4 regions of the Tardiphaga sp. 42S5 genome follow, and region 3 is predicted to be linked to each of the others. Evidence: predicted binding sites of a transcription regulator. Region 3 holds the regulator's gene; each other region holds the start of a gene.
What was found. Region 3 encodes PhoB, which activates phosphate uptake and scavenging genes when phosphate is short. Its sites were predicted from a motif close to TGTCATNNANCTGTCAT; they were not measured.

Region 1 (7,546 bases), 560 kb from region 3:
TGAAGGTCCTGCTCGAGAATCTGCTGCGCAACGAGGACGGCCGCAGCGTCAAGAAGGAAGACATCGTTGCTTTCTCGAAATGGCTGAAGAAGCGCAAGCTCGAGCACGAAATCTCGTTCCGCCCTGCGCGCGTGCTGATGCAGGACTTCACTGGCGTCCCCGCGGTAGTCGATCTTGCTGCCATGCGTAATGCGATGCAGGCGCTGAAGGGCGATCCCAAGAAGATCAACCCGCTGGTCCCGGTCGATCTGGTCATCGACCACTCGGTGATCGTGAACTTCTTCGGTGACAACAAGGCGTTCGGCAAGAACGTCGCCGAAGAATACAAGCAGAACAAGGAGCGTTACGAGTTCCTGAAGTGGGGCCAGAGCGCGTTCTCGAATTTCTCCGTCGTGCCGCCCGGCACCGGCATCTGTCACCAGGTCAATCTCGAATATCTCGCCCAGACGGTCTGGACGAAGAAGCAGAAGATGACGGTCGGCAAGAAGACCGCCACCTTCGAGGTCGCCTATCCGGACACGCTGGTCGGCACCGACTCGCACACCACCATGGTCAACGGCCTCGCCGTGCTCGGCTGGGGCGTCGGCGGCATCGAGGCGGAAGCCGCGATGCTCGGCCAGCCGCAGTCGATGCTGCTGCCCGACGTGGTCGGCTTCAAGCTGTCGGGCGCACTCAAGGAAGGCGTCACCGCCACCGACCTCGTGCTCACTGTCACCCAGATGCTGCGCAAGCAGGGCGTCGTCGGCAAGTTCGTGGAATTCTACGGCCCCGGCCTCGACGCCATGTCGGTCGCTGACAAGGCGACAATCGGAAATATGGCACCAGAATATGGCGCGACCTGCGGTTTCTTCCCGGTCGATGCCGCCACCATCGACTATCTGAAAACTTCGGGCCGCAAATCGGCGCGTGTCGCACTGGTTGCCGCTTATGCCAAGGCGCAGGGCCTGTACCGCACCGCCAAGTCGCCCGATCCGGTGTTCACCGAAACGCTGAAGCTCGATCTCGGCGACGTCGTACCCTCGATGGCCGGCCCGAAGCGTCCGGAAGGCCGCGTCGCACTGCCCGCCATTGCCGAAGGCTTCTCTGCCGCGCTAACCACCGAATACAAGAAGCCGGATAACCACAACGCGCGCTTCCCCGTCGAGGGCAAGAACTTCGATGTCGGCCATGGCGACGTGGTGATCGCTGCCATCACCTCCTGCACCAACACCTCGAATCCGAGCGTGCTGATCGCCGCCGGCCTGCTGGCACGTAACGCCGTGGCCAAGGGCCTCAAGACCAAGCCGTGGGTGAAGACCTCGCTGGCACCGGGCTCGCAGGTGGTCGCTGAATATCTCGCCAATTCCGGCTTGCAGCTCGACCTCGACAAGATCGGCTTCAACCTCGTCGGCTTCGGCTGCACCACCTGTATCGGCAATTCCGGCCCGCTGCCGCCGGAGATTTCGAAGTCGATCAACGACAACGGCATCGTTGCCGCAGCGGTTCTCTCGGGCAACCGTAACTTCGAGGGTCGCGTCTCGCCGGACGTGCAGGCAAACTATCTCGCCTCGCCGCCACTGGTCGTCGCGCACGCACTTGCCGGTACGGTGACCAAGAATCTAGCGGTCGAGCCGATCGGCGAAGGCAAGGATGGCAAGCCGGTGTTCCTGAAAGACATCTGGCCGACCACGAAGGATATCAACGCCTTCATCAAGAAGTACGTGACGTCGACGATCTTCAAGAAGAAGTACGCAAACGTGTTCGACGGCGACGCCAACTGGCGCAAGATCAAGACGGTCGAGAGCGAGACCTACAAGTGGAACATGGGTTCGACCTATGTGCAGAACCCACCCTACTTCGAAGGCATGAAGAAGGAACCGGAGCCGACCACCGACATCGTCGATGCGCGCATCCTGGCTCTGTTCGGCGACAAGATCACCACCGACCACATCTCGCCGGCCGGTTCGATCAAGCTCACCTCACCCGCCGGCAAGTATCTGTCGGAGCACCAGGTGCGCCCGGCCGACTTCAACCAGTACGGCACGCGCCGCGGCAACCACGAAGTGATGATGCGCGGCACCTTTGCCAATATCCGCATCAAGAACTTCATGATGCAGGGCGCCGACGGCAACGTGCCGGAAGGCGGCATGACCAAGCACTGGCCCGATGGCGAAGCGATGTCGATCTACGACGCCGCGATGAAGTATCAGGCCGAGCAGGTACCGCTGGTCGTGTTCGGCGGTGCCGAATACGGCAACGGTTCGTCGCGCGACTGGGCTGCGAAGGGCACCCGTCTGCTCGGCGTTCGCGCCGTGATTACCGAAAGCTTCGAACGTATTCACCGATCCAATCTAGTCGGCATGGGCATTCTGCCGCTAACCTTCGAGAACGGCTCATCGTGGAAGAAGCTCGGCCTCAAGGGCGACGAGAAGGTCACGATCCGCGGCCTGACCGGCGACATCAAGCCGCGCCAGCAGATGGTGGCGGAAATCGTGTCGGCCGATGGCTCACTCCACAAGGAGACGCTGCTCTGCCGCATCGATACGCTGGACGAGCTCGAATATTACCGCAATGGCGGCATCCTGCATTACGTGCTGCGTCAGCTTGCAGCCTGACGCCCATACGTGGTGTGACGTAGTGCCTCACCGCGAAGTGAGTGGCTAGTGAACAGAAGGCGGCCTATGAAGGGCCGCCTTCTGGCATTTGAGGGCATGAACGTGTTAGCGACACCAATGTGCGACACCGTCTGTTATGTGTCTCACCTCGAGCGTGGCAAAACCTCATGAAATCCTTTGGCGGCATATCGCAGTGGACAGGCGCGCTCAGCGTGTGCGCCGCCATTGCAGCGAGCGGTAGCGCGCTGGCTCAGCCCCGGGCCGTGGTGGAGCTCTTCACGTCGCAGGGCTGCTCCTCCTGCCCGCCTGCAGACAAGATCATCGGCGACCTCGCCAAAGACCCGTCCGTGATCGCATTGAGCATGCCGATCGACTACTGGGACTACCTGGGCTGGAAGGACACGCTGGCCGACTCGCGTTTCAGCGCACGGCAGAAGGCTTATTCACAGATGCGCGGCGATCGCGACGTCTACACGCCGCAAGTCGTCGTCAACGGCGCCACTCAGGTGATCGGCAGCGATGTAGATCGTATCCAGGGCGCGATCAGCGAAACCAAGAAAGGCACCGTGATGACGGTGCCGGTGTCGATGTCGGTCTCCGGGAAACACGTCAACGTGTCCGTTGCCGCATCGGGCAATGCGCCCGATACAGCGCATGGCGAAGTCTGGATCTGTTCCGTGTCGAAGGCAGTGCCGATCACGGTCGGTCGCGGCGAGAATCGCGGCAAGCAACTGACCTACTACAATGTCGTCCGGAACTGGCTGAAGGTCGGTGACTGGACCGGCAACGCCGCCAACTGGACGCTGCCGCTGGAGAACATTTCCAGAGATGGCGTCGATGCCGCCGTCGTTTATGTGCAAGACGGCACGCGCGACAAGCCCGGCGCGATGCGCGGCGCGGCCTATACGTCGCTACAGTAAGTCTTCAGATTGATAACTTCGATAGCTGCTGCGCTTATGCGTGGCATGCCTGCATCATTGTGACCCCTCTGCGAAGGCTGGATTGCTTCGTCGCTTCGCCTATCGCAATGACGCTTGATGGTCTCGCAAAAGCATCCACCAAAAAAGAAAAGGACCAACTTGCGTTGGCCCAGTGGGGATTAACTTCCTGCGCAGGGTCCGATCCCGACGACCGCGGGGGGCTGGGGGCTGAGGAATCCGAGACCGGAAGAACCGGACCCGACGCAGTATCTTCTTGTCGCAATCCAGAAGGGCGCCCGATGGGCCAAAATTTGGCGGCAATAAGATTCACCTGACGTTCCCGTGACGGGAAATTTCTACCATCAGGCCTGCGGATCGGCCCTTGCAGAGGACCGCGGTCGGCGCGATCATGTCGGCGATATGACAGGAGGCGCTGTATGAATGTGATTCCGGGAGATGCTGAGCCCACCGAGAATCGCGCGGCGACGGGCCAAGCCGCCGCATCACCCGCCGCCGGGCCCGTCGTCAGCTTCAACCGCCTTGAGCTCAGCCGCATCCTCAACCTGTACGGCCGTATGGTCTCCGACGGCGAGTGGCGCGATTACGCCATCGACTTTCTGCGCGACCGCGCGGTGTTCTCGGTGTTCCGCCGCTCGTCGGAAGTGCCGCTCTATCGCATCGAGAAAGATCCGCGACTGGCGCGCAAGCAGGGCATGTACAGCGTGATTTCGGCCAGCGGCATGATTCTGCGCCGCGGCCAAGAACTCGACCGCGTGCTCCTGGTGATCGATCGCAAGCTGACGGTGGTGTAATCGATTCGCAGAGTGTCAGGGCAGCGTGCGGGCGCCGTCGCCAAGTGCGAGCTGCATCGAAACGGTATCAAGCCAGCGATCGAACTTGAAACCGACATCGGGATGCACCCCAACCATCTGAAACCCGGCATTGCGATGAACCGCGATGGAGCCAGCATTGGCGCTGTCCCCGATCACGGCGACCATCTGGCGGTAGCCGCGGCTCTCGCATTCGGCGATCAGCCGCGCCAGAAGTTTGCCGCCAACGCCTCGCCGCTGGGCTTTCGGATCGAGATAAATCGAATTCTCGACTGTAAAGCGATAGGCCGGTCGCGGGCGATGCGCGCTGGCATAGGCATAGCCGATAACCCGGCCTTCCAGCACAGCCACGAGATACGGATAGCCCCCGCTCACCAGCGCCTCGAAACGCCGCGTCATCTCGGCCAAATCTGGCGGGATCAGTTCGAACGTGGCCGTGCCGAACTGCACCTCCTCGGCATAGATCGCGGTGATCGCGGGCAGATCTGCCGCCGTGGCGGGCCTGATTTCAATATCGGACATGGCGCTGAGACTATTTTTGCCCGACCCAAAAGGAAAGCCTCCGCAAAAGAAAAGCCCCGGCCTTTCGGCCGGGGGCTAAGATCTTCTCTATGCTCTGAGCTTATTCGCGCTGTCCGAGCAGCTGCAGCAGCAGCGTGAACAGGTTGATGAAGTTCAAGTAGAGCGACAGGGCACCGGTGATCGCCGCGCGCTCGGCGATATCGCCGCCCTGCGAGGCGTAACCGTAGATGTAGTCGTTCTTCAACCGCTGGGTATCGTAGGCAGTGAGGCCCGCGAAGATCAGCACACCGACGACCGACACGATGAACTGCAGCATCGACGAAGCGACGAAGATGTTCACGACGCTCGCGATGATGATGCCGAACAGGCCCATCAGCAGGAACGAGCCCATGCCCGTCATGTCACGCTTGGTGGTGTAGCCGTAAAGGCTCAGCGCACCGAACGAGGCAGCGGTGATGAAGAACACCCGCACGATCGACGTGTGCGTGTACACCAGGAAGATCGACGACAGCGAGATGCCCATCAGAGCCGCGAAGGCCCAGAACAGCAACTGCGCAGTAGCCGGCTTCAGCCGGTTGATGCCGAACGAGATGGCGAACACCATCACCAGCGGCGCCAGGATGAACACCCATTTCAGCGGGCTCACGAACATCGCGTAGCCGAACGGCGTCAGGTAGGAGCTGCCGATCCGGGCAGCGGCGCCCGACGGGTCGGTAGTCACGGCGGCCATGTACACGCCGAGAGCAGCCAGGCCGGTGATGGCCAGACCGATCGTCATGTAGTTGTAGATGCGCAGCATGTAGGAGCGCAGTCCGGCGTCCACGGCAGCGGCATCGCGCGCGCCGGCCCGGCCGAAGGGGGAAGCATAGTTACGGTCTAGATCCGACATGGTCGAAACCTCGATGTTGTCCGGCTGATCGCAAAGGGTTCGCGTCGCCGGTTCGAATTATATCCCAGATATCTGCGCTTCCTGACACTAAACTCGATTTCATAAAAAATCGATGTCATCTGCGCTCGATGCCTGACCCATAGGGTATGTGGTAAACTAACACATTCGCTGCAAGCTTCCACGCGTGGCGGAATGTCGCTCCGATTTGCATTCAGGCAACCGGGTAAACTTTCAGCCTGACGCAAGCTTGGCGATTTCTCAGTCATTTTGCACGAATCAGCCCGTGCAAAGGCTGCTTCGTGTCAAAACAGGTCACAAATTCCGTAACACGGTGGCAGGCTTCTGGTTCAAGGCTACCAACGTACCCACCAGGCCCAAACCCACTGTGACAATTAGCGCCGCCAGCACGACGCCAGCCGCGCTGCCAGCCTGCCAGACAAAGCTCAGCGTCATCAGGCGCGTGACGATCAGCCACGCCGCCACCGAGCCGGCGATGACCCCAAACACCGCCGTGGCCAGGCCGATCATCAGATATTCGAGGGCATAGGCACCCAAAAGCCGCGCACGCGTTGCGCCGAGGGTCTTGAGAATCACGGCGTCATAGACGCGATGCCGGTGACCGGCGGCCAGCGCGCCACCGAGCACGAGGATGGCCGAGAGCAGCGTCACCGCGCTGGTACCGCGGATCGCCAGCACGAGATTTGTGACAACCGATCCCACAGTGTCGAGCGCTTCCCGGACCCGCACGGTGGTGATCATCGGGAATGCGTCGGCCACCGCCTTGACCAGACCGGCGTCCTGGGACGGATCGGACTTCGGTTCGGTCAGCGTGGCAATATGGGTATGCGGCGCACCGCGGAAGGTATTGGGCGAGAACACCAGGACGAAATTGATGCCGAGGCTCTGCCAGTCGACGGACCGCATATTGCCTATCCTGGCGGTGATATCGCGGCCGAGCACGTTGACGGTGACCTCGTCGCCCAGTTTGAGCCCGAGCCCGTCGGCCAGCTTCTTCTCGAACGACACCAGTGGCGGGCCGCTATAGTCGGGCGCCCACCATTCGCCCTCGACCAGCTTGGAGCCACGCGGAACCTCGTTGGTGTAACTGAGGCCGCGGTCGCTCTGCAGTACCCATTCGGCATCGGATGACGGCTTGAGGTCTTCTGCCTTGACGCCGCGCGCGGCGACGATCCGGCCGCGCAGCATCGGCACATCCTCGACGGTCGACTGCGGCTGCTTCTCCCTGAGAAACGCGCTGAAGCGGTCGGCCTCGGTGGAGGGAATGTCGATGAAATAGAACGACGGCGCCTTCTCCGGCAGCGCTGCCATGAACTGCCGGCGCAGATTGCCGTCGATCTGGGTGACGGTCACCAGCACGGTCAGGCCGAGCCCGAGCGACATCACCACCGACGGCGTCAGCGCGCCCGGCCGGTAGATATTGGCAATAGCCAGCCGCAGCATGGTCATGCTCGGCCGCGGTAATTTGCGCGCAAAAGCCATCAATGCGCCGGCGATACCGCGCAGCAAGGCGAAAACGACCATCGACGACACCACAAATACGGCAGCGACGCGTTTGTCGTAAGCGAGCCCGACCACCACCGCGATCAGCACCCCGACCACGAGTGCCATCCAGAGTATGTAGCGCAGCTTCGGCCGGTGCGATTCCGTCAATGCCGCATCACGAAACAGCGCCGCGACCGGGACGTCATGCACTCGGGCCAAGGGCCACAGCCCAAAAGCCAGCGCCGTCAGCAGCCCGTACAACAACGACAGCGCCAGCTCGCCGAGATG
Region 2 (7,546 bases), 2.9 Mb from region 3:
TTCCTTCATGGGGCATCCAATAGCCCTGCAGATCGCCACCGCATTTGGGAATAATCGTCAGCCAGCGCTTGGCATAGGCCTCGAACAATGTGCGTTTGAACGGATCGATCTGATAGCGAATGAAGACAGTGATCGTCATGACGGCTCCCTCTGCAGATGCCTGGATATAGCCGCTTGATCGACTGTGATACTTCGATTAGCGTCGAAGTATGAAAGCAGGTCCGGACATCGCCATGGTCGCCGCACTTGTTGGCGATCCTGCGCGCGCCAATATGCTCACGGCGCTGATGACAGGCCGTGCGCTGACCGCGAGCGAGCTCGCCCAGGAAGCCGGCATTACGGCACCGACCGCGAGTTCACACCTCTCCAAGCTCGAAGCCGGCGGCTTGATCGAGCCGGAAAAACAGGGGCGCCATCGCTATTATCGCCTCACCGGCCCCGATGTCGCCGGTGTGCTGGAAGGTCTGGCCGGCCTGGCAGCCCGCGCGGGCCATCTCCGCGTTCGCACCGGGCCGAAAGAACCCGCATTGCGCCGCGCGCGGATTTGCTACGACCATCTCGCCGGCGATCTCGGCGTGCAGATGCTCGACAGTATGCGGGCACAGAAGCTGATCCGGCAGACCGAGCGGGTCATCGAACTCACGACCCAGGGCAGCCGGTTCGTTGCTGAAGAATTGAGGATCGATCCGGCGACGCTGACTCATCCGCGCCGGCCGGTCTGCAAGGCCTGCCTCGACTGGAGCGAGCGGCGCCATCATCTGGCCGGCACACTCGGCGCCGCCATCATGACCTCATTCACTGCCATGAAATGGGCGGCCAGAGACCCCTCGCCCGGCAGCCGCGTAGTGCATTTCACCCGTAGCGGTGAGAAGCGTTTCGAGGCATTGTTCGGCACCACCGGCGACGCCATCCGGAAAACGTGAAGACGCCGGCTTACCTTCGCCGCAATGCAGCCCGAAACCGCGCCGGACCTTCCTTCTCCCGGAGCCCCCGATGAACCGCCTGCTGCTCACTGCGCTGATTGCAACCCTGCCGTTCACCTCATCGCAAGCGGCTGAGCCTCCTGCGGCACGCGAGCCCTACGGCATCGGCCTCGAAGGTTTCCCCTATCCCTACCCCGTCAATATGCTGCCGCTGGTCAATGACGGCGAACAGCTGCGCATGGCCTATATGGACGTGCCATCGACCAAGCCCAATGGTCGAACCGTCATACTGCTGCACGGCCGCAATTTTCCATCGAGCTACTGGGCGCCGGTGATCGGTACGTTGAACGAGGCAGGTTACCGCGTCGTGGTCCCCGACCAGATCGGCTTCGGCAAATCATCGAAGCCATCAGGCGATCTGCATTTCGACAACCTTGCCCGCAACACTGTTGCGCTGATGGATCACCTCGGGATCGCGAAATTCGACATCGTCGCGCATTCCCTGGGCGGCATGTTGAGCGTGCGCATTGCCCGCGCTTATCCCGATCGTATCGATCACCTACTGCTCGCGGCGCCGATCGGGCTTGAGGACTATCGGTTCTATGTGCCACCGACACCAACCGAGAAGATCCTGGAGAACGAAGACAAGCTGACGGCGGAAGGTTACCGAAAGCAGCTTGAGGTGAACTATTCGCTGAAGATGCAGCCCGACCAGGTAACGCCCTTCATCGACGCGCGTTTCAACATCAAGGGATCGCCGGAATATCCGCGCTGGCTGCGCGCCTTCGTCAGTTCGGCGCAGCTCATTTATCGCGAGCCCGTGGTCCACGAAATTCCGCTGATCGCCCTGCCGACCCTGTTCATCATGGGCGCCGACGATCACAACGCACCGGGCAAGCCGAATGCGCCGGAAGCGTTGCGGCCAAAGATGGGCCAGAACGCCGATCTGGCCAAGGCGCTGGCGGCGAAGATGCCGAACGCGAAGGCCGAGGTGCTTCCGGACGCGGGCCATATCGTGTTTCTCGATGCACCGGCCAAATTCAACGAATTGATGCTGGGATTTCTCGCGGCGAAGTAGCAACCGCCGCGCCCTGCTACGCGGATATCCCGAAACATTCATGCTGTATTCAGATCGAATCGGCTTAATCGTGCTGTGCAGCGTTGATCCCCAGCAATTTTCTTGCCCGTAAGAGTCCTGCAGCGGGTGATGCGATGCCATCATTATTCTCTGCGCCGCATCGCGGCACCATCGAGGGAGAACACAAATGAAGACGATCTTTGCTGCGGCTCTGTTCGCCGTCAGCGTCGGAGGCCTTGGTGCCGCCAATGCAATGCCCCTGGCACCGCTCAGCGCAGTCGAGACGGCAGGCGTGATCCAGGTCGCTCAAGGCTGCGGCCCCGGCTATGCCCGTGGTCCCTATGGCGGTTGCCGCCCGATGTTCCGCGGCCCGCCGCCGCGCGGCCCGGGTTACTGCCCCCCCGGCTTTTTCCGCAATCCCTACGGCCGCTGCATCCGCCGCTGGTGATCGCTGCACAATCCTGACGACGAAGACCCCGCCTATGGCGGGGTTTTTTGTTGCCCACGCGCCGGTTACAGCCGTCACACGAAGATGACAGAATGGCGCATCGCTATTCTGGAGATCGTCATGTCGCGCACCTTGCGTCGTCTCATACTGGCCGGGCTGCTCGGCCTCTCATCGCTGACGACCGGCCGCGCCGACACCATCGCACTGCCCGAGCCGCAGCTCGGCCCGCGACCATTCTATCTCGTCGACAAGATGAAAGACGGCCCGCTGAAGGCAAAGCTGAGCACCTGTACCGGGGCGTTTCGCAAGAGCGATTTTTCCATCGCCCATCGCGGCGCGCCGCTGCAATTCCCCGAGCACAGCCGCGAGTCCTATCTCGCTGCGGCGCGCATGGGCGCCGGCGTGATCGAATGCGACGTGACATTTACGAAGGACCGCCAGTTGGTCTGCCGGCATTCGCAATGCGACCTGCATACGACAACGAACATCCTGTCGGTGCCGTCGCTTGCAGCGAAGTGCACACAACCCTTCAGCCCCGCCGATCCCGCGACCGGCAAGAAGGCATCGGCGAAATGCTGTACCAGCGACATCACGCTGGCGGAGTTCAGGACGCTCACGGCGAAGATGGATGCCGCCAACACGACCGCGACCACCGTTGCGGAATATCAGAACGGCACGCCGCGCTGGCGCACCGACCTTTATGCGAGCTCGGGCACGTTGATGACCCATGCGGAGAGCATCGCGCTGATCAAGAGCCTCGGCGCCAAATTCACGCCCGAGCTGAAGGCGCCGGAAGTGCCGATGCCATTCGACCGCGATTACAGCCAGGAGAAATACGCGACCCAGATGCTCGACGAATATCGTGCCGCCGGCATTCCGCCTGGCGACGTATTTGCCCAGAGCTTCGATCTCAACGACATCAAGTTCTGGATCCGCACCGCGCCGGAATTCGGCGCGCAGGCGGTCTATCTCGACGGCCGCTATGAAACACCGGGTTTCGATCACATGCGCGCGGAAACGTGGAAACCGTCGATGCCGGAGCTGAAAGCCACCGGCGTGAAAATCCTCGCGCCTCCGATCTACATGCTGCTGACGCTCGATGGCAGCGGTCAGATCGTCCCCTCCCCATATGCCAAAGCGGCGCGCGACGCCGGGCTCGATCTGATCACCTGGTCGCTGGAGCGCGACGGGCCGCTCGCAAACGGCGGGGGCTTCTTCCATCGCTCGGTCAAACCCGCCATCGACCGCGACGGCGACACGCTGACGGTGCTGGACGTGCTGGCGAAGGATGTCGGCGTGCGCGGTGTCTTTTCCGATTGGCCGGCCACGACGACGTTCTATGCCAGCTGCATGGGGCTGCGCTGACGCAGAGCGCTATTTGGCGTCGCTGTCATAGATGAATTTCGGCATCTCCAGCTTCAGCCGGATTGCCAGCAGGCGGAACACCAGTCCGGTTGCAGCTGCAACCAGCGTCACCAGATCGGGACTGAATCCGTATTTGATGCCGCCGATATAGAGAAGCCCCGTGACGATCGAGACGCTCGCATAGAGTTCGGCGCGAAACAGCAGCGGCACGTCGTTGCACAGCACGTCGCGGAGCACGCCGCCGACGCAGCCGGTGATCATTCCGGCCACGACCACGATCAGCAGCGGCTGATCCATGGCGAGCGCGATGTTGCAGCCCATGATGGTGAAGACCACGAGGCCGATGGCATCGAGCACCAGAAACAGCGCGTGGAAGCGATGCACCACGCGCGCAAGCCCGATGGTCAGCAGCGCCGCACCGCCGGTCAGCAGCAGCAGATAAGGGCTCTTCACCCACCACAACGGATAATGCCCGAGCAGCATGTCGCGCACCGAACCACCGCCGAGTGCCGTGATGCAACCGAGCATGGCGACGCCGAGCCAGTCCATCTTGCGCCGCCCGGCCGCGAGCGCAGCCGTCATCGCCTCGGCGACGAGCGCGATCATGGCGAGCGGAAACAGCAGGGCTTCGGTATGGGGCATGGGACTCGTTGGTAGCGGATGACGGCGACCTGTAACACAAATCCGTGCATGCGGTGACCGGCGGCGGACAAATCCCCGCCATCTTCCTGAGCCTCCATTACAATCTCACAGCAGGAGGTGTCATGACCCGTCTGTTTCTCACTTTCCCCATTCTACTCATGGCTGGCGCGGCCATGGCGGAGGACGCGCGGCTGTCGATGCCCTATTACGGCAGCGCCACCATGAATGCCGATGACAGCCTGGTGCTGCATTTCACCCGCACGGTGGACGGCAAGCCGGCTGACGGCTCGCAGACCTTTGCCCCCGGCGATCGCAGCTATGACAACGTGCGTCGCCACCTGAGCGGCATTGAACCCGGCCAGACCAAACCGCTGACGCCCTGGAGAGACTGAGCGTCAGCACAAACGGGCTTGCCCTACCAGTACCGGCGGCGCCAGTACCGACGACGGACCCGATAACGGCGACGCCAGCCCCAATGCCGGCGGCGATACCCCCAGAAACGACGCCGACGCCAGCCGCGGCGACGCCACTGGACTTGCTCAGGCTGGAGACGATCGACGTCGTCCTGCGACGCCACCGCGGCTTGAGGTTCTGTGTCCGGTTTGTGGTTATCGAGCGGATTGGCCGGCAGCAGCGGCGCGGCCTGAGCCTGCGTGATGGCCTGAGCGGCCAAGCCGACGCCCGCGGCAAAGCCGAAGGCGATCTTCAGAAAATGACGGCGTTCCATCGCGATCCCTCCTGATATCCGTGAGGGCATCAGGATCGGACCCGCGGCATGAATGGAAACTGAATGTGCGTGGGAACTCGCACATTCGGCATCTCGCCGTTATCGAAAGCCCGCGGCCAGTCCGACGACCTGACCATCGAGGCCGTTGAAACCATGATATCCCCGCGCCTCACAGGGATCTCCGTCGTTGCGTCCGCCGCTCAGCCACGCCACGCGGGCGCGCCCGGCCGACCATTTGACGAAGGGATCGACGCCGGCCGGCGCGGTAAACTTGCAGCCGTCATTGCGATGATGGATGACCAGCGTGCGCGGCAATGCCGAGGGCGAGCCGATAATCGACATCACATTGCTGCCACTACCCGATTCCGCACTGAGAAAGCCCGAGGTCAGCACCAGCGCATCCGGTCGCGCACCACGCGCAATGCCTTCGGCGGCACGTTGCGTCCCACGGCTGGTGGCCACCACCGTCACCGGACGCTTGATCGCGGCCATGTATTGCACTGCGCTGGAGAGATCGGTGCCGGCATCCATCACCAGCACCGCAAGCCCACGCGCGGCATAGGCGCTGCGGGTGCGCACGAGCTGATTGCCCTTCAGCCCGTTGATCTCACCGTGCTCGCCCGGACTGATAGCGCCGCTGCCGCCCGGCATCAGGATCACGCTCGCGCGCGGCGATGCGGGTTTGATGAGCACGGCGCGTGAGCCGCCGACGGTGACGGTTTCGTCGGCAATTGCGGCAGTCCCGATTAGGGTCGCAACTAAGGCGAAGCAACTAACCCAGAACCGGCATTTCATGACGCATCTCCCAACGTTGTAGAGAGTTAGGCTTGGCTTACGCACGACCATAAACATAAGGAACAGTTTCTGAGACGGGCGATTAATGAGGTTGAATAAAGCTTCAAGCCGTTGTGATCGTGAGGCGCTCCCGTGCGGCCATTCTATACAGGTAGCGAACTATACCGATAGTTAATTGGGCTTCACTAGATGAAACACTTCATTGATCTGGCTTAGGATGCCATCTGGCCTTCGATTTACGATACGATCGGTTACCCTCACCGCACCCTCCGCGTAAAATCTGCCAGATGCAGGTGGATTCGATCTCTCATATGCAGCAAATGCTTCTTCGCCTCTATTGAGCATGTGTTCCAAATCCTGGATGGACTTGTATCCATATCCCTTTAGCTGCTTGACTAATTTCGATGCACCACTCGGTGTAGGTTGCTTTCTATCCGCGAAGTGCTGCTTTAGATATGGAATAATCGTATCGAGATTCAATTCCTTTTGCTCGATTACAACATTCGTTTGTTCTGCTTCTAGTTTCGATTGCAGCCGGGCAGAATAGAACTGCTCAAACTCATTGTCTGCGACATAGAACAGCCCACCCAAAGCACTTAGCGCTCTCTTAAGCTCTTCGGGCACATCCCAATCACCCTTGTAGTCCAAGTGATGTGAAACAGCTGCCCAAGCATGCATGCACAAAGTTCGAACCTGTATCTCAAATTTTACGCCACCAGTTTTCTCATATCGCGGCCCCTTGTACCGACCAGGTAGCATGCAAATGTAGTGAGTAGACTGATAACCAAGCGGCCCCTGATCCAAAAGCTTATCATCGACGTTCTCGACATCGAAATTCGAACTCAACACTTCCGCGACTCGGGACATGTCGGACCGGAAAAGGCAAACAACTCTCGCGCCGACTATGTCGACAAGCAAATTGTGGTCCTGAATTCCTTTTCGCTCGCACTTATCAATGATCGAATCGACTTTTTTGATCCGATGCTCGATGTCATGAATCTTAATACCGGAGCCATCCAATTTTGATTTCAGAATGAATACAACTTCTTGAAGAAGCGCCTCGTTGCGCTGTTCCTGCGCGGCGACCTCTTTCGTAGTTTCTGCACGCTCTTCAACGGTGAAAACGCGAGAATTTCCGGATTCAACGTCCGGCGAAGAAATCTTCTTGGACTCGCTCGCTGTTCGGCGCATCGCCCCTCACAACGGCATGTTGTCGTGCTTCTTCATCGGCACTTCCAGATGCTTGTCCTTCAGCATCGCCAGCGCGCGGGCGATGCGCTTGCGGGTGGAGTGCGGCATGATCACGTCGTCGATATAGCCGCGCTCGGCGGCGACGAAGGGTGACAGGAAGCGATCTTCATATTCCTTGGTGCGCGCGGCGATCTTGTCGGCATCGCCGATGTCCTGGCGGAAGATGATCTCCACCGCGCCCTTGGCGCCCATGACGGCGATCTGCGCCGTCGGCCAAGCATAGTTCATGTCGGCGCCGATTTCCTTCGAGGCCATCACGTCGAACGCGCCGCCATAGGCCTTGCGGGTGATCACGGTCACCAGGGGAACGGTGCACT
Region 3 (7,546 bases):
GCGAAGAATACGAAGTCGGCAAAGCTTTGTTCGCACAGCCGCGCGGCGAGGCGTTCACCGTCCGGGCTCTTGAACAGGTTCGACATGTGCCAGAGCTTGGTGGCCTGCTCCTGCAGCGCGGCGACCATATGCGGATGCGCATGACCGAGCGCGTTCACGGCCACGCCGCTGGTGAAATCGAGATAGCGCTCGCCATCGGTTCCAATCAGCCACGCGCCCTCACCGCGCTCGAAAGCGACATCCGCACGCGCGAAAACAGGCAGCAAGTGAGCCTGAGAGAGGGGCGAGGACGTTGCGTTGCTGGTCATAACCGATCCGATCGAAAAGACGGCGTCCACGTCGATGACAATTGTACGAAATCGAACAACGGACCCTAGAAACGAAACGTGCCGCCCTTCTCGGGCGGCACGTGGGCATTATTCTATGTGTGCTGTGAAGACTGTCAACCGCGCACTGCGGCTTTCGAGTCACACGGAGTCGCAGAAAAAGCCGATTTTGCAGCTTTACTTGCAGAAGCATGTGGACGCGGCATGCCCGACTCTTGCGCGCGAGTCACGGCATATTGTAGCTTTTGCCTCGTCGGATACGACATCTCGTGCGGCGGTAGATCCTTTTGACACATCCAGTGCGGCGTAACAGCCGGACGCGAAATTCGCGCCCGGTGAGCGCTAAAGGATTCTGACCGCAGGGATTTTTGAAGTCTCAACTCGCAGCGCTGCCCGGTCAGGCCGGCGCTCACGAAGGGAAAACGGCGATGACGGTAATGACATGGACCGACGATCGCGTCGAACAGTTGAAGAAACTCTGGGAAGGCGGCCTTTCCGCCAGCCAGATCGCTGCGGAACTCGGTAACGTGACCCGCAACGCCGTGATCGGCAAGGTTCACCGCCTTGGCCTGTCCGGCCGTGCCAAGAGCCCCTCCTCGGCAGCTCCGCGGCAGCGCAAGGCGCGCCCGGCCCAGCAGATGGTACGTGTCGCCCGCCCGATGGCACGCGGCAATACCGCGCTGGCCCATAATTACGAGATCGAGGCCGAGCCCGATCCGATCGCCTATGACAACATTGTGCCGATCAGCCAGCGCCTGTCGCTGGTCGAACTCAACGAAGCCACTTGCCATTGGCCGATCGGCGATCCGTCGAGCGCGGACTTCTACTTCTGCGGCGGCAAGGCCCTGGCCGGCGCCCCCTATTGCGCGCATCACTCGCGCATCGCTTATCAGCCGGCCAGCGATCGCCGCCGCGCAGTGCCGAAGCCGACGCGCTGAGCTGGAAAGCATCTAAGCCAAATGAAAATGCCCGGTGATGAGCCGGGCATTTTTTGTTTGGGGGCTTCTAACCTCGCCCCGCTTGCGGGGAGAGGTCGGCGTCCGCATGAGGGCGTCGGGTGAGGGGGGCGCTCCACAGACTCCGAAGGCGATGGAGAGTCCCCCTCATCCGACCCGGCGTCGCTGCGCTATGCTGGGCCACCTTCTCCCCGCAGGCGGGGAGAAGGAAGATACCTACTCCGCCGCCTTGTCGAAGCGGTCGTCCAGCGCGTAGCCGGCGCCGCGGACGGTGCGGATCGGATCGGGCTCACCGGCGGGATTGAGCAGCTTGCGCAGGCGGCCGATATGCACGTCGACGGTGCGCTCGTCGATATAGATGTCGCGGCCCCAGACGCTGTCGAGCAACTGCTCGCGGCTGAACACGCGGCCCGGATGTTCCAGGAAGAACTCCAGCAGGCGATATTCGGTCGGACCGAGATCGATCGGACGGCTTGAGCGCACGACGCGGCGCTTGTCACGGTCGAGTTCGATGTCGCCAAACGCCAGGACGGTGGCGAGACGCTCGGGAGCTGCACGACGGAGCAGGCCCTTCACGCGGGCCAGGAGCTCCGGCACGGAGAACGGCTTGACGATGTAGTCGTCGGCACCGGTGGCGAGACCGCGAACGCGCTCGCTCTCTTCGCCACGCGCCGTCAGCATGATGATCGGCAATGCCTTGGTTTCGGGCCGTGCGCGCAGGCGGCGGCACAGTTCGATGCCGGACAGGCCCGGCAGCATCCAGTCGAGCACCACGAGATCCGGCACCCGCTCTTTCAAGCGGGTGTCGGCGTCGTCGCCGCGAGCGACGGTTTCAACATCATAGCCTTCGGCGTCGAGGTTGTAGCGAAGAAGCGTCGTGAGGGCTTCCTCGTCCTCCACCACCAGAATGCGTGCATTCACAGCCATATGGTCAATATCCTCAGTGAGGTCCGAAAAGCCTTTAGATCATGATCCTTGCGGAAGACTGGCTCCCACTTTTCCGGATCATGCTTCAGACCGTCGGCGTATTCGCGAATGTGGTCATGTCGCCCTTCGGGCGCTTGTCGAGGATTTGCTGGCCCTCGATCATGTAGAACACGGTTTCCGCAATATTGGTGGCATGGTCACCGATCCGCTCGATGTTCTTGGCGCAGAACATCAGGTGGATACAGAACGAAATGTTACGCGGGTCTTCCATCATATAGGTCAGGAGTTCGCGGAACAGCGAGGTGCAGATCGCGTCGATTTCCTCGTCGCCCTTCCACACCGTCATCGCAGCGGGCAGATCGTGTGCGGCATAGGCGTCGAGCACGGCCTTGACCTGGGTGGTCACGAGGTCGGTCATGTGTTCGAGGCCGCGGATCAGCTTCAGCGGATGGAAGTCGCTGTCGAGTGCATTGACGCGCTTACCGATATTCTTGGAGAGATCGCCGATGCGTTCCAGATCGGTGGCGACGCGCAGCGCGCCGACGATCTCGCGCAAATCGACAGCCATCGGCTGGCGTTTGGCGATGGTCAGCACGGCGCGCTCTTCGATCGTGCGCTGCAACTGGTCGATCTCGGCGTCGGTGGCGACGACGCGCGCACCGAGCGCGACGTCCCGGCGGATCAGCGCATCGACGGATTCGACGATCTGCCGTTCCGCGAGGCCACCCATCTCGGCGACGAGACGGGTCAGCTCCTGCAGATCGTCGTCGAAAGCCTTGGTGGTGTGTTCAAAAGCCATCTCAAATTCCTCCCGCGAATATGTCGCGTCAGCCGAAGCGGCCGGTGATGTAATCCTGGGTGCGGCGATCGGTCGGTGATGTGAAGATCTTGTTGGTCTGATCGAACTCGATCAACTCGCCGAGATACATGAAGGCTGTGCTGTCGGAGACGCGGGCAGCCTGTTGCATGTTATGGGTCACGATCGCGATCGTGTACTGATCCTTCAACTCGTCGATCAGCTCCTCGATCTTCGCGGTCGAGATCGGATCCAGCGCCGAGCACGGCTCGTCGAACAGGATCACTTCCGGCCGCACCGCGATGGTGCGCGCGATGCACAGGCGCTGCTGCTGACCGCCCGACAGGCTGAGGCCCGACGCGTTGAGCTTGTCCTTGACTTCGTTCCACAGCGCACCGCCGCGCAGCGCCCTCTCGACGCGAATATCCATCTCCGACTTGGAGATCTTTTCGTAGAGGCGGATACCGAAGGCGATGTTTTCGTAAATCGTCATCGGGAACGGAGTCGGCTTCTGGAACACCATGCCGACGCGGGCGCGCAGCAGGTTGAGGTCCAGCTTTGGATCCAGAATGTTCTGGTTGTCGAGCATGAGCTGACCTTCGGCGCGCTGGCCGGGATACAGATCATACATGCGGTTGAAGATGCGCAGCAGCGTGGACTTGCCGCAGCCCGACGGGCCGATGAACGCAGTCACACGGTTCGCCATCAACGTCAGGTTGATCTTCTTCAGAGCGTGGTGTTCGCCATAGTAGAAGTTCAGGTCGCGCACGGTGACCTTGGGACGGGTCTCGCCCTGCAGGGCCGACGGCGGCGGCATCGAGACGGAAGGAACGCCAGACGACACAGAAAGCTCACTCATTTTGCTGTCCTCTCGGCGCCGAGAATGCGCGCGCCAATGTTAAGGGCAAGTACGGTCAAGGTGATGATCAGGGCACCGCTCCAGGCGAGCTGCTTCCAGTACTCGTAGGGGCTCTGCACGAAGTTGTTGATGGTCACCGGCAGGTTGGCCATCGTCTTGGTGAGATCGAGGCTGAAGAACTGGTTGCTCAGCGCGGTGAACAGCAGCGGCGCCGTTTCACCGGCGACACGCGCGGTCGCCAGCAGCACGCCGGTGATGAGACCGGCGCGGGCTGCACGATAGGCGATCCGCTTGATGACCAGGGAGCGCGGCAGACCGAGCGCCGAGGCCGCTTCGCGCAGCGGGTTCGGCACGAGACCAAGCATATCTTCAGTGGTGCGAACCACGACGGGGATCACGATAACGGCGAGCGCAAGCGAACCGGCGAGAGCCGAGAAGCCGCCCATCGGAACCACCACCGCACCATAAACGAACAGGCCGATGATGATGGACGGGGCCGACAGCAACACGTCGTTGATGAAGCGGATCACCGAGGTGAGTTTGTCGTGCTTGCCGTATTCCGCGAGATAGGTGCCGGCAAACAGGCCGAGCGGCGCGCCGATACCGACGCCGATGACGGTCATGATGATCGAACCGACGATGGCATTGAGCAGGCCGCCTTCCATGGAGCCGGGCGGCGGCGTGTTCTGGGTGAATATCTGCAGGCTGATGCCGGCGATACCGTTGTAGAACAGCGTGAACAGGATCAGCGCGAGCCAGGTGACGCCAAAGAGAGCGGCACCCATGCAGAGCCCACGGATGATCATGTCGTTGCGACGGCGTGAAGCGTAAATCGGGTTCATATTAGTTGCCCGCCTTCTTTTCCAGACGCAGCAGCATCAGACGCGCTGCCGAGAGCACGAAAAATGTCAGCACGAACAGCAGGAGACCGAGCAGGATCAGACCCGATTGATGCAGACCGTCGCTCTCCGCGAACTCGCTGGCGATCGCTGCCGAGATCGTGGTGCCCGGGCCAAAGATCGAGCCTGTGATCCGGAACGAGTTGCCGATGATGAAGGTCACCGCCATCGTTTCACCGAGCGCACGGCCGAGCGCCAGCATGACGCCACCGATCACACCAACGCGGGTATAGGGGATGACGACGTTGCGGACGACTTCCCAGGTGGTGCAGCCGACGCCGTAGGCAGCTTCCTTGAGCACCGGCGGCACCGTCTTGAACACGTCGACCGAGATCGAGGTGATGAAGGGCAGCACCATGATGGCGAGGATCAGCGACGCGTTGAACAGCGAGAGATAGGACGGCGGGCCGGCGAAGATCACGCCGAGGACCGGGACGCCTTCGAAGGCGCTGATCATGAACGGCTGCACATGGTTGGCCAGGAACGGGCCGAGCACGAAGAAGCCCCACATGCCGTAGATGATCGAGGGAATACCGGCGAGAAGCTCGACCGCCATGCCGATCGGGCGGCGCAGCCAGTTCGGGCACAGTTCGGTGAGGAAGATCGCGATGCCGATGCCGACCGGAATGGCGATAGCCATCGCGATCACCGAGGTGATCAGCGTGCCGTAGATCGGGCCGAGCGCTCCCAGCACCGGCGGATCAGCCGACGGTGCCCAGCGCTGCGTGGTCAGGAACGAGAAGCCGAATTCGCGGAGCGCCGGCCACGCACCAACGATGAGCGACAGAATGATGCCGCCGAGAATAAACAAAACGGACAGCGCCGAGATGCGGGTGATCCAATAAAACGCCTGGTCCCCGGTCTTGAAGGCATTCAAAGCCTTCGCACGATCATAAGGTCCGGCAGCGTCCATCGAAGAGCTCTGTACGGCCATGTCTGCCACGCCAGTCCCCTGTAATTGTTACAATACCCCAAAACGCGTTGCCCTGGAGGGGCTTGTCAGGGCGCTAAGTCAGAAGAGAAGAAGAGAGAAATTCAGCCCTGCAGCAAACGGAGGAGAGATGCCCCTCTCCTCCGCCCACACACCGGATCAGCTCTTGATGTCAGCCGACCAGGTCTTTTCGATCAGTTTGACGACGGGTTCCGGCATCGGAATGTAATCGAGCTCTTCAGCCATCTTGGCGCCCTTCTCGAACGACCACTTGAAGAACTTGATCGCTTCAGCCGAGGCCGCCTTGTCGGTCGGGGTCTTGTGCATCAGGATGAAGGTCGCGGCAGTGATCGGCCACGAGGTTTCGCCCGGCTGGTCGGTGAGGATGACGTAGTAGCCAGGAGCCTTGGCCCAATCGGCGTTCGACGCAGCAGCCTGGAAAGCCGCGACGGTCGGCTGCACGGTCTTGCCAGCCTTGTTGACCATGCCGGTATAGGTCAGTTTGTTCTGCTTGGCGTAAGCATATTCAACATAACCGATGGCATTCTTGGTCTGACCGACGTTGCCGGCAACGCCTTCATTGCCCTTGGCGCCAACGCCAACCGGCCACTCGACGGCGGTACCGGTGCCGACCTTGGTCTTCCAGTCAGCCGAGGCCTTGGACAGATAGTCGGTGAAGTTGAAGGTGGTGCCCGAACCGTCCGAACGACGAACGACGGTGATGGCGGCCGAGGGCAGCTTCAGCTTCGGGTTCAGCTTGGCGATGGCAGCGTCATCCCACTTGGTGACCTTGCCGAGATAGATGTCGCCGAGCACTTCGCCGGAGAGAACCAGCTCGCCCGAGGCGATGCCTTCGAGATTCACGACGGGAACGATCGCGCCCATCACCATCGGCCACTGAACCAGGCCGTCCTTCTCGAGCTGCTCAGCCTTGAGCGGCGCGTCGGTGGCGCCGAAGGTCACGGTCTTGGCCTGGATCTGCTTGATGCCGGCGCCCGAACCAATCGACTGGTAGTTCAAACCATTGCCAGTCTCTTTCTTGTAGGCGTCGGCCCACTTCGAATAGACCGGGAACGGGAAGGTTGCGCCGGCACCCGTGATGTCGGCGGCAAATGCCGAGGTCGAGGCGGCAACGAGGCCGGCAGCGACGATCGCTTTGAGGAATTTCATGGGATGTCTCCAATCTCGTGAGTGACCGCGCCGGATGCGCCAGTTGTGCTCACGCCGCCCGTTTAGGGGTGGTCGATTGTGCTTTTATGATAGTTCCGTGACACTTGGATGACGGCACCAAGCATCTGTAAATGCTTTGTTTTTCTGCCTCCGCGGATAATTTTACCGTGCAAATGACATCGAAAATGCCCTGCCATAAGGGTCATGCCAGGCCGTCAAAATCCGCCGTCACAGGGGTTAACAATATGTTTCAGCAGGCGGAATCCGGCCTCGCGCGCATGCGCGCGTATGACAGCGGCGGGTACGATATTGAGGGTGATCGGACGCAATGCCGCACCATCCGCCAGGGCTTTTTTGACTGTCTGAGCGAAGCCAGCGATGCCCGACCGCCCGAGGGCGGTCGCTATGGGCGCAGGAGAACGAAGGGAGTTTAAGGCGTCAGGACGCGGCGGAGGTAGGAGGGGTCGGCGGCGTCTTTACCTGCGGAAAGGCCGCGGTGAAGGTCGCGCCATTTTTCGGCACACTTTCGATTAGCAGCCGGCCACGGTGCCGGTTCAGGATGTGCTTCACCAGCGAGAGGCCGAGGCCCGTACCGCCCTGTGCGCGGCTGTCGCCGACATCGACCCGGTAGAAACGCTCGGTCAGGCGCGGCAGATGCTCGGGGGCGATGCCCGGGCCATAG
Region 4 (7,546 bases), 1.9 Mb from region 3:
CGAAACCGATGACAAGACCGGCCTCGCGTCACGCATCGCGCCTGTGCGGCTCGGTGGCCGGCTGTCGCAGGCGGTGCCTGAGTTCTGGCTGACCTAGTTCGGCCTACTGCTCCGTCTGCTTGCGCAAATCCGCGACATCGCTTGCCGTGATCTGCGATCCCTTGCTGCCGAAGCGCGCGGTCACGTAATTCGCGACAGCCGCGATCTCCGTATCTGAATGGCTCTTGCCGAAAGCTGGCATCGACAGCGCGCCTTGCGGCGTATGCCGCTTGGTGCCGGAGATCACGATCTGCGCCACGTTCGTCGCGCCGGGATCGTTAACGGCCCACGCGCCAGTCAGCGTGGCCATGGGCGAGAGTGCGCTCTCGCCTGTCCAGCCATGGCAGCTCACGCAGGCGCCCTGGAAGACCGTCTTGCCAAGCGCGTTCGCCGTCATGCCGTCCCTGTGCGAGGGCGGTGCGGGTGGCGCGAGTTTCGCGGGCAGATCAGGTGAGGGCACCGCCGGCACCGTGCGCAGGAATGCGACCATCGCCTTGATATCCGTCGGCGCCATCTTGCTGAAACTGTGGTCCACCGCTTCGCCCATCGGCCCCGACGCGGTGCCGTGACCCTTGGCATGCCCGATCGACAGATAGGAAACGACATCGTCGTCGCTCCAGCTGCCAAGGCCTGTCGTCTTGTCCGAGGTGATATTGAAGGCCCGCCATCCGGCGGTCAGGGCGCCAGCAAATTTCTTGCGGTTGTCGAGCGCGAAGCCGAGATTGCGCGGGGTATGGCATTCGCCGCAATGCGCCAGCGCCTCGACGAGATAGGCGCCCCTGTTCCATTCCGGGCTTTGCGACCTATCGGGTTCGAAGCGCGTATCGGGATTGAACAATGCCGACCAGAACGTCATTGCCCAGCGCTGATTGAACGGAAAGGCAAGCGTATTCTCAGGCGGCGCTGCGCGCACCGGTGCGAGGCTGAACAGATAGGCCTTGACCGCGAGCGTGTCCGCATCGGTCATGTAAGTGTAGGACGTATAGGGCATCGCGGGATAGAGCCGGGCGCCGTCGTGGCGCTTGCCGCTTCGAACGGCGTCGAGAAACTGCTGATCGGTGTAGTTGCCGATGCCTGTCTCTTTGTCCGGTGTGATGTTGGTCGAGTAAAGCGTGCCGAACGGCAGCTTGAATGCGAAGCCGCCGGCATATTCCTTGCCCCCGGGCGCAGTGTGGCAGACCATGCAATCCGCCGCACGCGCAAGATATTCGCCGCGCTCGATCAGGCTGGCGTTGGCCATGTTGGCGGGAACGCCCGTGGGATTGGGACCCTTGTAATCGGCCAGCGCCACCTTCGGGCCGCCCGAGAAGGCCATCGGTCCGGGACCGCGAACATAGAGCGCGGCGCCGGCTGCAGCCACGACACCGATCACAATGACGCTGCCGAGAATGCGACGTGCGGCGGGCGTCATGACTTCTTCCTTTCGGCGATCGCATCGCGGTCGATCGGCATCCTCCGCAGCGCAACGCCAGTCGCAGCATAAATTGCATTGCGCAGTGCCGGCGGTCCGCCGATCACGCCGCACTCGCCTATGCCGCCGGGCGCTTCGCCGCTCTTGATGAGGTGGACATTGATTTTCGGCATCTGGTCGATCCGAAGCATGCGGTAGTCATGGAAATTGGACTGCTGCACGCGCCCCTTCTCGATGGTGATGTCGCCATATAGCGCGGCGGTGAGGCCGAACACGATGCCGCCTTCGATCTGCGCCACGATGGTGTCGGGATTGACAGCGATGCCGGTGTCGACCGCCACGTTGACCTGACGCAGACGGATCTCGCCCTGAGAATCCACCTCCGCTTCGACCACAGTCGCGATCGAAGTATCGAAGGTGGGCTGGATGCTCACGCCGCGTCCGACGCGCGCTGGCAGCGGCTGACCCCAGTTGGCCTTCTCCGCCGCGAGATTGAGGGCCGCCAGCATCCGTGGTGCCTTGCCGAGCAATTCACGCCGGAACACGACGGGATCCTTGCCGGCCTTGCGAGCGAGCTCATCCATGAAGCTCTCGATCGCGAACACGTTATTGTTCGGGCCGACGCCGCGCCAGAAGCCGGTCGGCACCGCCGGTGGTTCGACACGGACATATTCACACTGGAAATGCGGGAAGTCGTAGGGCTGGTCCGCGGCACTATCGATGGCGTCGATGTCAATGCCCTTCTGGAACGCAGGCGGCAGCCAACGCGCGATCACGGCCGAGCCTGCGATCTTGTACTTGAAGCCGACCACTTTGCCGTTGGACAGTGTCGCCGAAATGTTGTCGCGATAGACGGGGCGATAAATGTCGTGCTGGATGTCCTCTTCGCGGGTCCACACCACCTTGACCGGTCCATTGACCTGTTTGGCGATGCGCACCGCCGCCACGACCATGTCGGGCTCAAGCCTGCGGCCGAAGCCGCCGCCAATCATGTGCTGATTTACTGTGACCTTGTCGATCGGCAGGCCCGCGGCCTTGGCGGCTTCGGATTGCACCCGCGACATGATCTGCGTGCCCGTCCAGACCTCGCAGGAATCACCCTTGAAGTGCACCGTGCAATTCAAGGGCTCCATGGTCGCGTGCGCAAGGAACGGCATCTCGTAGGACGCGTCGATCCGTTCGCCGGTCGCGAGACCCTTGGCGATGTCGCCGACGGATTTGGCGATTACGCCGTCCGTCTCGCTGGCCGTGCGCAAATGCGCCCAGATGTCCTTCGAACTGATCTTCGCGTTGGGCCCTTCGTCCCAGGTGATGTCGAGTGCTTCGAGCCCAGACTTGGCGGCCCACATGTGGTCGCCGACCACGGCCACGAGGTCGTCGAGCACCACGATCTGCCGCACGCCCGGAATCTTCTTCGCCGCGCGGTCATCGACCTTGGCGAGTTTGCCGCCGAACACCGGGCATTGTGCCAGCGTCGCGAATGTCATGCCCGGTATCATTGCGTCGATACCGTAGATCGTTTTGCCGTTGACCTTGTCCGGTGTATCGAAGCGCTTCAGCGGCTTGCCGATCACCGAGAAGTCTTTCGGGTCCTTGAGCGCGACGTCCTTCGGCGGCGTGAGTTTGCCGGCGGCGTCGCACAACTCGCCATAAGACAGTTTGCGCCCGCTGGCCGTATGCATCACTTGCCCGTTCGACGCCGTGCAGCTCGCAGGTTCGACCTGCCACTGTTCAGCTGCGGCTTGCACCAGCATCGCACGCGCGGTTGCGCCGGCATTGCGTAGAGGTTTCCAGAATGCACGCACCGAAGTCGATCCGCCGGTCGCCTGGATGATGAAAATTGGATTGCCGTAGAGCTTGTCGCTGGGCGGCGCATGTTCCAGCGTGATCTGCGCATAGTCGGCGTCGAGCTCTTCGGCGAGGATCATGGCGATGGCGGTATAGATGCCTTGCCCCATCTCGACTTGCGGCATCACCAGCGTCGTCTTGCCGGTAGTGTCGATGCGGATGAAGGCGTTGGGGGCGAATTTGCCCTCCGTCGTATCGGGAGGCTGCGTCGGCTCATTGGCCGCGCGGACCGGAAGCTGGAAGGCGAACATAAAGCCGCCCGCAAAGGCGCCAGCGAGCAGATTGCGCCGTGACAGGCCAGAAGGCTTGTTTGCAGGACTGGCCGCGACAAGCATGTTGTCTGCAAGTTTCATGACCGACTCCTAGGTTTGCCGTTCGGAGGCAGCATGCTTGATGGCTTCACGCACCCGGACATAGGTGCCGCAGCGACAGATATTTCCGGCCATGGCGGCATCGATGTCAGAATCGTCGGGGGTCGGCGTAGAAGCGAGGAGCGCCGCCGCCGACATGATCTGCCCGGACTGGCAGTAGCCGCATTGAATGACTTCGAGATCGAGCCAGGCCTTCTGCACCTTGGCGCCGACCGGTGTCGCGCCAACGCCTTCGATCGTTGTGATGGCGCGTCCGCTCACCGCACTGACCGGCAGCAGACAGGAGCGCACGGCCTTGCCGTCGATATGCACGGTGCATGCTCCGCATAGCGCAACGCCGCAGCCGAATTTTGTGCCGGTCATGCCGAGAATATCGCGCAGCACCCAGAGCAGAGGCATGTCGTCTGGTGCGTCGAAGGACTTCTGCTCGCCGTTGATATTGAGATTTGCCACAGTGAGACCCCCGTTTGCTCGACTCGATGATGCAATGGCGAATGGTTCGTCATCGATCAACGACGGTACTATAGGCGTACGGTCATCATTTCAAAAGCAGCAATAAGATGCAGCAGGACTATACATTGGTTTGTATGTCGCGCGAGCGTGTCTGTCGGATAAATCGCGGTAAAATCTGCGCGACGTCATCCGACGCCCTCTTCGTGGGCGTCGGATGACTTTTATTCAAAAAAATATTGCGGTTGCGTTAGGCTCGGCCTGCCCGAAAAACGGCACGCGATCTGCCGACTGTGGGGCTAGTACCGCTCCGGCACATACATTTCGGCTCGCACCGGCGTGCGGTGATAGTCGGGATTGCGCACGCGTGCAGGCAGGACCACGGGCGGATGCTCGACCTCCTGATAGGGAAGCTGTTCGAGCAGATGCGCGATGCAGTTCAGGCGCGCCTTCTTCTTGTCGACGGCCTGCACCACATGCCATGGGGCTTCCGGAATATGCGTATGCTCGAGCATCGCTTCCTTGGCCTTGGTGTATTGCTCCCAGCGGGTGCGGGCCTCGACATCCATCGGGCTGAGCTTCCATTGTTTGAGCGGGTCGGCGATACGCATCGAGAAGCGCAAGTGCTGCGCTTCGTCGGTGATCGAGAACCAGTATTTGATCAGGATAATGCCCGAGCGCACCAGCATGCGTTCGAATTCTGGCACCGAGCGGAAGAATTCCTCCACGTCATCCTCGGTGCAGAAACCCATCACGCGCTCGACGCCGGCGCGGTTGTACCAGCTACGATCGAACAGTACGATCTCGCCGCCGGCGGGGAGATGCGAGACGTAACGCTGGAAGTACCATTGGGTGCGTTCGCGCTCATTCGGCGCGGGGAGTGCGGCAACGCGGCAGACGCGCGGATTGAGCCGCTGGGTGATCCGCTTGATGACGCCACCCTTGCCAGCGGAATCGCGACCCTCGAAGATCACCACGACCTTGAGCTTGTTCTGCTGCACCCAGCTCTGTAACTTCACCAATTCGCCCTGCAGGCGGAACAGTTCCTTGAAATAGAGGCGTCGCTCGATGGTCTCCGCCGGGCTGTGGTCGGACATTTCGTTGGTCAGGGCGTCGAGACGATCGTCATCGATCTCGAGCTCGAGTTCTTCGTCGAAGCCGTCCAGCATCTCTGCACGAATGCGGTCGTGGATTGCTTGCGCGTCGTCGAGGGAATGTTCGGTCATGGCAGCTCCGCTTGTATCGAATGGGTTCATGGTTATGGACCGATGCAAATGTCAGCGGTGTGACACGGCCCCCCAGGCCCGGGGCGAATGGGCAAATGGCCCCAATGGGTCTCGCCGCCGCTGTCCATGCAAGACGGGGTACCGCAAGCCGAAATTCAACTACGCGTGATTGGCGCTACCTTGAGAGCCAAGCGTGCGCATCTGAGGTCGCGGGGCTCGTTGACCAAGGAAAAATGTGATGAATAAATTCATTCTGTTGGGCGCCGCTTTACTGATCGCCGGCACTGCGAGCTGGACCGCGCAGGCCAAAGACGGGCATAGCGCTGCCAGCAAGCATCGACGGATCATGTCCTCTCACGCGCGGTATGAGGGAAGCGCCCCCGTAACGGTCTATCGCGGATTTGGTGCCGGCCCCGGTTCATATGGATACAGCGCGCCATATGGATATGGCGGCGGTTCATACGGCGGAGATGACAATGCGGAAGGCCGAACGAGCGGCGGCTAGGACGCCTTGGCAGTTTCGGCTGCTAGCCCACTCGCAGACGGAATATGCGGCGCTGCGCCAGGTCTCGGGTAGCAGCGCAGCGCCGTTTACAAACCCAAATCATAATTTGTACGCCGTGCGGAAGCCGCCCCAATGGCGTCCCTGTATGCGCACAGGCACGTCGATCTCGCGCATCATCACGGTCTGGCCGTTGCCCATGTCGCGGGCATAGCTCTGGATCAGATAGGAACGGGTGTTGCGACCGGCGGCCAATCCAGCCGGATCGTTGAAGATGCGGCGGTTGCGGCAGTTGGCAGTGTTCCAGCTCGCATCGCCCGGGCGCTGCGGCTTCGAATAGATGCTGTTATGCACCGGTAGATAGCCGTTGCGGTCGATCATGGCGCAGAACGCCATGCGGCTGTCCTTGGCCAGAAACGCGTCCTGGAATTCGGGCAGTGCGCGGTCGGCCCAGCCGAGAATCTTTGTCCGGTACTGTACCGGATTGGAGCCGGGGATCTCGACGTAGTTGTCGTCGAACATGTCGTCGATGCTGATGGCGCCGGATGCGATACCGTCGGCAAAGATCTTGTTGAGCGCGGCGCCGGCATCAATGGCGCGGGTGACGAATTCGGTGTTCTCGTCATGGATCGCCCAAAGCCGGTCTTCGATCCGGCTGATGAGAGCCCCGTCGGGCGTGACGAACAGTGCCTGTGCGCCGGCGGGGGAATGTTCGGCAATGCGCAGGCGGCAGGGGCCGACCTCGCTGAGTTCAGCAGCAACGATGTAGTGCAACGGAAGCCGGTTCGCGTCCGGTCCGCCGATGAGAATGCCGTCCATCGAGATTTCATAGACCGGCGCGCTGATCTGGCCGCCGCGCGCCTGAAAAGCGACATTGAGGTGACATGGCAGCTTTTCGCGCCGTCGCTCGTCTTCGCGCTCGCTCTGTTTGAGCAGCACCGCGCAACGCGACTTCAGCCGTGAGGCAAACATCGTCACAGCCTGGCCAGCCTGCGCGACGTGCTCGCCATGGGCAGCCGCTTCCTTCGCAGCGCTATCGATTTCCGCGGCACTGTTCCCAACCGAGACGATGAACTGCGAGGCGGTGGCGGCGTTATGCGACATCTCGCTGGTCGTTGCGTTCTGTTCGGCGACCGCGCCGTTGACATTGGCAAAAACCGGGCGGATCGCGTCGATGGCGGTGGAGATGCGATGCACCGCATCGACCGAACTCGCTGCGTCGCGCTGCAGGGTGTCGATCTTCTTCCTGATCTCTTCGGTGGCGTTCTGCGTCTGTACCGCCAGCGCCTTGACCTCGGTGGCGACGACCGAGAAGCCGCGGCCTGCAGCGCCTGCGCGTGCTGCCTCGATGGTCGCGTTCAGTGCCAGCATCGTTGTCTGGCGGGCGATCTGCGCGATCAGCTCCAGCACATTGCTGATCGCGGCCGAGGAGTCGCGCAGCCGGTCCACATTGGCGCTGGCTTCATGGGCGGCGGCGCCGGCCTCGTCCGCAAGCCGGCTGGCATCGCGCACCTGGGCGCCGATGCCCTCGGCCGAATGGGTGAATTTATCGGCAGCCTGCGCAAAGGTGGTGGCCGTGGATTGCGCGGCGCTGCTGCGGTCGGCCAGCACGTCGGTGCGGGCGCGGATGGCGGAGAGGGTCGTAGCGGTCGATTCGGCGCCGCCGGCGACGGATGTCGCGGCACGCTCGAGCTGGCGG

Region 1: SFY93_RS03115 (DUF2794 domain-containing protein) is a predicted target of PhoB. The motif match lies at 3,924-3,940, and genes of this name have one in related genera.
Region 2: SFY93_RS21835 (glycerophosphodiester phosphodiesterase family protein) is a predicted target of PhoB. The motif match lies at 2,523-2,539, and genes of this name have one in related genera.
Region 4: ppk2 (polyphosphate kinase 2) is a predicted target of PhoB. The motif match lies at 5,394-5,410, and genes of this name have one in related genera.

The regions. Positions count from the first base shown of each region.
Region 1 is NZ_CP139027.1:666,525-674,070, forward strand. It holds gene acnA (aconitate hydratase AcnA) at 1-2,594, shown strand, start outside; gene SFY93_RS03110 (DUF1223 domain-containing protein) at 2,762-3,514, shown strand; gene SFY93_RS03115 (DUF2794 domain-containing protein) at 3,952-4,326, shown strand; gene SFY93_RS03120 (GNAT family N-acetyltransferase) at 4,342-4,866, opposite strand; gene SFY93_RS03125 (Bax inhibitor-1/YccA family protein) at 4,967-5,755, opposite strand; gene SFY93_RS03130 (ABC transporter permease) at 6,068-7,546, opposite strand, start outside.
Region 2 is NZ_CP139027.1:4,669,504-4,677,049, forward strand. It holds gene SFY93_RS21815 (NIPSNAP family protein) at 1-139, opposite strand, end outside; gene SFY93_RS21820 (ArsR/SmtB family transcription factor) at 210-923, shown strand; gene SFY93_RS21825 (alpha/beta fold hydrolase) at 994-2,001, shown strand; gene SFY93_RS21830 (GCG_CRPN prefix-to-repeats domain-containing protein) at 2,189-2,449, shown strand; gene SFY93_RS21835 (glycerophosphodiester phosphodiesterase family protein) at 2,570-3,814, shown strand; gene SFY93_RS21840 (trimeric intracellular cation channel family protein) at 3,824-4,456, opposite strand; gene SFY93_RS21845 (hypothetical protein) at 4,579-4,848, shown strand; gene SFY93_RS21850 (hypothetical protein) at 4,872-5,183, opposite strand; gene SFY93_RS21855 (alpha/beta hydrolase) at 5,283-5,978, opposite strand; gene SFY93_RS21860 (GTP pyrophosphokinase) at 6,150-7,169, opposite strand; gene SFY93_RS21865 (acyl-CoA carboxylase subunit beta) at 7,176-7,546, opposite strand, start outside.
Region 3 is NZ_CP139027.1:1,229,600-1,237,145, reverse strand. It holds gene SFY93_RS05790 (aspartate aminotransferase family protein) at 1-308, opposite strand, end outside; gene SFY93_RS05785 (GcrA family cell cycle regulator) at 755-1,264, shown strand; gene phoB (phosphate regulon transcriptional regulator PhoB) at 1,499-2,203, opposite strand; gene phoU (phosphate signaling complex protein PhoU) at 2,295-3,008, opposite strand; gene pstB (phosphate ABC transporter ATP-binding protein PstB) at 3,037-3,864, opposite strand; gene pstA (phosphate ABC transporter permease PstA) at 3,861-4,706, opposite strand; gene pstC (phosphate ABC transporter permease subunit PstC) at 4,708-5,706, opposite strand; gene pstS (phosphate ABC transporter substrate-binding protein PstS) at 5,854-6,864, opposite strand; gene SFY93_RS05750 (ATP-binding protein) at 7,303-7,546, opposite strand, start outside.
Region 4 is NZ_CP139027.1:5,653,495-5,661,040, reverse strand. It holds gene SFY93_RS26380 (TIGR00282 family metallophosphoesterase) at 1-97, shown strand, start outside; gene SFY93_RS26375 (c-type cytochrome) at 104-1,450, opposite strand; gene SFY93_RS26370 (xanthine dehydrogenase family protein molybdopterin-binding subunit) at 1,447-3,651, opposite strand; gene SFY93_RS26365 ((2Fe-2S)-binding protein) at 3,661-4,122, opposite strand; gene ppk2 (polyphosphate kinase 2) at 4,419-5,345, opposite strand; gene SFY93_RS26355 (methyl-accepting chemotaxis protein) at 5,950-7,546, opposite strand, start outside.